Regions from separate parts of the Kitasatospora sp. NPDC043949 genome, predicted to be linked through region 2. Evidence: riboswitches for the same ligand, from Rfam matches in the RefSeq annotation. Region 2 holds a riboswitch; the other holds the start of a gene.
The links. A riboswitch is a leader RNA that binds a small molecule or an ion and turns the genes downstream of it on or off. The one in region 2 is predicted to bind glycine.
Positions count from the first base shown of each region.

Region 1: linked by a shared signal. The riboswitch ahead of gcvT (glycine cleavage system aminomethyltransferase GcvT) and the one ahead of gcvP (aminomethyl-transferring glycine dehydrogenase) in region 2 are both predicted to bind glycine.

Region 1 is NZ_JBWKEQ010000008.1:39,726-42,168, reverse strand. Features, by position in the region: gene gcvT (glycine cleavage system aminomethyltransferase GcvT) at 30-1,181, opposite strand; glycine riboswitch at 1,383-1,488, opposite strand; gene AC07AL_RS09130 (enhanced serine sensitivity protein SseB C-terminal domain-containing protein) at 1,691-2,443, shown strand, end outside.
Region 2 is NZ_JBWKEQ010000015.1:151,778-154,220, reverse strand. Features, by position in the region: partial or broken gene AC07AL_RS15375 (PRC-barrel domain-containing protein) at 48-410, opposite strand; glycine riboswitch at 634-737, shown strand; glycine riboswitch at 739-870, shown strand; gene gcvP (aminomethyl-transferring glycine dehydrogenase) at 975-2,443, shown strand, end outside.

The DNA.
Region 1 (2,443 bases), on a different contig from region 2:
TCCACGGGGTCTACGGGGAGGGCGGGGCCTCAGCGGGCGCGCTTGTAGAACGGCAGCGCCACGACCTCGACCGGCTCGTGCTTGCCGCGCACGTCCACCGCGACGGCGGTGCCGGGGGCGGCGTGGGCCGCGTCCACGTAGGCGATCGCGATCGGCCGGCCCAGGGTCGGGGACGGGGCGCCCGAGGTGATCCGGCCGATCGGGGCGCCGTCGGCGGAGACCACGGTGTACTCGGCGCGCGGGACGCGCTTGCCCTCGGAGACCAGGCCGACCAGCACCCGCGGCGGGTTGGCCTCGGCCTCGGCGGCGGCCTTCTCCAGCGCCTTGCGGCCGACGAAGGTGCCCTCGTTGGTGGTCTTGTCGAAGCGCACGACCCGGCCCAGGCCCGCGTCGAACGGGGTCAGGTCGGTGGAGAGCTCGTGCCCGTACAGCGGCATGCCGGCCTCCAGGCGCAGCGTGTCGCGGCACGACAGGCCGCACGGGACCAGGCCGCGGCCCTCGCCGGCGGCGGTCAGCGCCTGCCAGACCCCCTCGGCGTCGCCCGGGTTGCAGAAGATCTCGAAGCCGTCCTCGCCGGTGTAGCCGGTCCGGGCGAGCAGCACGTCGCGGCCGGCGACCTGGGCCGGGAGGATCGCGTAGTACTTCAGGCCGGGCAGGTCGGCGTCGGTGGTCCCGGCCAGGATCGCGGTGGCCTCCGGGCCCTGGACGGCGATCAGCGCGTAGGTGTCGCGGTCGTCCGTGACGACGGCGTCGAAGCCCTTGGCGCGGGCGATCAGCTCGTCCAGCACCAGCTGGGCGTTGGAGGCGTTGGCGACGACCAGGAAGGCGTCCTCGCGCAGGCGGTAGACGATCAGGTCGTCCAGGATGCCGCCGTCCTCGGCGCAGATCATGGTGTAGCGGGCGCGCAGCACGCCCAGCGCGGAGACGAAGCCGACCAGCGCGTGGTCCAGCATCTCGCCGGCCTGCTGGCCGGTGACGGTGATCTCGCCCATGTGGGAGAGGTCGAACAGTCCGGCCCGGGTGCGGACGGCGAGGTGTTCCTCGCGCTCGCTGCCGTAGCGCAGCGGCATGTCCCAGCCGGCGAAGTCGGTCATGGTCGCGCCGAGGGCGCGGTGCAGCGCGTCGAGCGCGGTGAGGCGGAGGGACGACATGGCCTGGAACTCCTCGGTCTGGGCACTCATGGGTGCACGCGCCGGAACCGGACCCGCTCGGGGGCCGACCCTGCGCGCGGGCATGCGGCGGCGTGGGTCTCCCCATCTGTCGTCGAACCTGAGAGCTTCACCGCCCACCTGCCCGCAGCTGTTTCCAGCATCCAGGACAGCATGGTGGCTTGCACCGTGGGTGGGCGCGCGACAGGGCCGTGCGCCACTTTCCAGATGTGCCTAACCCGTGCGGTAAGGGGGCCTGAGAGATTCCGGGGAGGAGTTGCTCCTTCGGCGCCGGCTGTGCCGCCTGACGGGGCACTCCGGGCTCTCCCGCGCGGGTTCGAGCGGCCGGTATGGAGTTGTCGGTCCGCCGGCGCGCCGCGCCGTCGAACGCGCACATCATGGCACGTCCGCGCCGACGACGGGAGAGGGGACCCGGTCACACCGCGCCACCGCGAACCGGCGCCCCCGGGGCGTGCGCCCTAGACTGCTGCGCGTCGGCGCAGCAGAGGGCGGCCGACCGGCAGAGGGCGGATCAGGCGCGCATGGGGTACCCGGTGGAGCAGCAGCAGGGGTGGGGCGGGCCGGAGTCGGCGCCGCCGGGCGGCGGGTGGCCGGCCAACGAGCTGGAGCAGGTGCTGACCGCCGCGCTGGGCGATCCGGGTGCGACGCCGCGGGTGATCGAGGTGCTGGCCCGCAGCCAGGTGTGGATCCCGCTGCCGGCCGGCGGCGACCCGCGGGGGCCCGCGCTGGACCTGCCGACCATCGAGCTGGCCGGCGAGCCGTACGTGCCGGTGTTCTCCTCGCAGGAGGTGTTCCTGCGGCAGGCGCCGGGGATGGCCTTCGCGGTGGCGCCGGTCTGGGAGTTCGCCCGCGGGCTGCCGCTGGGCGTGGGCATCGCGGTCAACCCGGAGGCGGCGGTGGGCATCCCGGTGCCGCCGCAGGGTGTGGCGGAGCTGCGGCGCGGCCCGCGCGAGGAGCGCCTGGCCGACCAGGAGCAGAGCCAGAGTCAGAACCAGAACCAGAACCAGAACCAGGGACAGGGCCCGGAGGCGCCGACCGGTGGCCGGGTGGCGCTGCGCGAGCCGGTGCCGGGGGAGGACCCGGAGCACTTCCTGGCCGCCTGCCGGGCCGAACTGTCCGCCCTGCCCGGAGTGTTGACCGCGCGCCGGGCGCTCGCCAGCATCGAGGGCGAGCCGACCGTGATGTTCGTGGGCGTCCAGCTGGACCAGACGGCCCCGGCCGACCCGGGTGCGGTGAACGAGGCGCTCGGCCGCGCGCTGGGAACCGCGCCGCTG
Region 2 (2,443 bases):
TCCCGGCCGACCGGGCGGTCACTCTCGCGGCCGGCCGGCCGGTCACCCTCACGACTGACGGGCCGGTCACCGTCCCGACCGACCGGGCGGCCGTTCGCCGGGGTGTCCAGGCCGTAGTAGCGGTAGAGCTGGAGCTCCTGGGCGGGCGACAGGTGCTGGCCGACGCCGAAGTCCGGCGACTCCTTCACCAGCGACTTGTCGTACGGCACCCGGAGCTCGTCGCCGGAGAACTCGCTGGTGGTGAGCGGGACGAAGGCGTCCCGGCCGAAGATGCCGGTCCGGACGGCTGCCCACTCCGGCTGGCCGGTGGCGTCGTCCAGGTAGACCTCGTCGACCGTGCCGATCTTGTCTCCGTTGCGGTCGACCGCCTTGTGGCCGATGAGGTCCCGGGGATCGATATCGGTTTGCACTCTTTCCTCCAGTGCGCTGCGCCTGCGGAACTCCCGCAGGACCGTGGCCGGAGCACCCGTTCCGCCTGCCACTTCACACCAAAGGCCATGAATCGGACGGGCGCGACCGGGGTGCGCCGGACGGGCTCCGGGCTGGACCGTCCGGGGGACGCGCGTAGACCCCGAGCGACCCGACGCGACCGTGATCAGGGGGCCTGCCGCTGGTACCCTGGGCGGCGACCGCCGAGCCCGCTCGGGAGAGTCCCCGGCCACGGAAAGCGCTGGTCGGGGCGCCGAAGGAGCAACTCCTCCCCGGAATCTCTCAGGCATCCGTACCGTGTGGGGTAGGTCACTCTGGAAAGCAGGGCAGGACCGTCGGCAGGGAGCCGACGGGCACCACCCTCACCGACGGTGCAAGCCGGCGGCGTGCCCACAGCGCGCCGTGCGGGTGAAGCTCTCAGGTCCCGATGACAGAGGGGGAGGCCTGTCGGGTTCGCCCGCCCGGGTCGAGCCGCTGTCCGCAGCGGCTCCGGCCGGTCGGCGTGCGCACCCCCGCCGGTCCGTGACCAGGAGGCCTCGACCACCATGAACGCCCAGCCGAACGCGGGACGCCCCACCGGCGCCTCGACCCTCACCGAGCTTGAGCTGGCCAGCCCCTTCGAGAACCGCCACATCGGCCCCGACGACGCCGCGCAGCAGAAGATGCTGGCGTCCATCGGCTACGGCTCGCTGGACGAACTCGCCGCCACCGCCGTTCCCGAGGCGATCCGCTCCATCACCGGCCTGGACCTGCCCGGCGGCCGCAGCGAGGCGCAGGTGCTCGCCGAACTGCGCGAGCTGGCGAGCCGCAACCAGGTGCTCCAGCCGATGATCGGCCTGGGCTACTACGGCACCTTCACCCCGCCGGTGATCCTGCGCAACGTCATGGAGAACCCGGCCTGGTACACCGCCTACACGCCGTACCAGCCGGAGATCTCCCAGGGCCGCCTGGAGGCGCTGCTCAACTTCCAGACCCTGGTCTCCGACCTGACCGGCCTGCCGACCTCCGGCTCCTCGCTGCTCGACGAGGGCACGGCGGCCGCCGAGGCGATGGCGCTCGCCCGCCGCGTCACCAAGGTCAAGGGCGGCGTCTTCCTAGTCGACGCCGAGACCCTGCCGCAGACCACCGCGGTGATCAACACCCGCGCGGTGCCGACCGGTGTCGAGGTCGTCGTCGCCGACCTGTCCGAGGGCATCCCGGCCGAGATCGCCGAGCGCGGCGTCTTCGGCGTGCTGCTCCAGTACCCGGGCGCCACCGGTGTGGTCCGCGACCTCACCCCGGTCATCGAGCAGGCGCACGGCCTCGGAGCGATCGTCGCGGTCGCCGCAGACCTGCTGGCGCTGACCCTGCTCGCCTCGCCGGGCTCGCTCGGCGCCGACATCGCCTGCGGCACCTCGCAGCGCTTCGGCGTGCCGATGGGCTTCGGCGGCCCGCACGCCGGCTACCTGTCGGTGCGCGCCGAGTACGCCCGCTCGCTGCCCGGCCGCCTGGTCGGCGTCTCGGTCGACGCCGACGGCAACCGCGCCTACCGCCTGGCGCTGCAGACGCGCGAGCAGCACATCCGCCGCGAGAAGGCCACCAGCAACATCTGCACCGCCCAGGTGCTGCTCGCCGTCATGGCCTCGATGTACGCCGTCTACCACGGTCCGGACGGCCTGGCCGACATCGCCCGCCGCACCCACCGCTACGCGGCCGCCCTCGCCGAGGGCCTGCGGGCCGGCGGCGTCGAGCTGCTGCACGGCGAGTTCTTCGACACCGTCACCGCCGTCGTCCCGGGCCGTGCCGCCGAGATCGCGGCCGCCGCCCGCGCCAACGGCGTCAACGTCCACCAGGACGGCGCGGACCGGATCTCGGTCTCCACCGACGAGACCACCACCCGCGAGCACCTCGCCGCCGTCTGGGCCGCGTTCGGCGTCCCCGCGGTCGAGGTCGCCGAGGGCGCCGACGCGCTGCCGGCCGCGCTGCTGCGCCAGGACGAGTACCTGACCCACCCGGTCTTCCACAGCCACCGCTC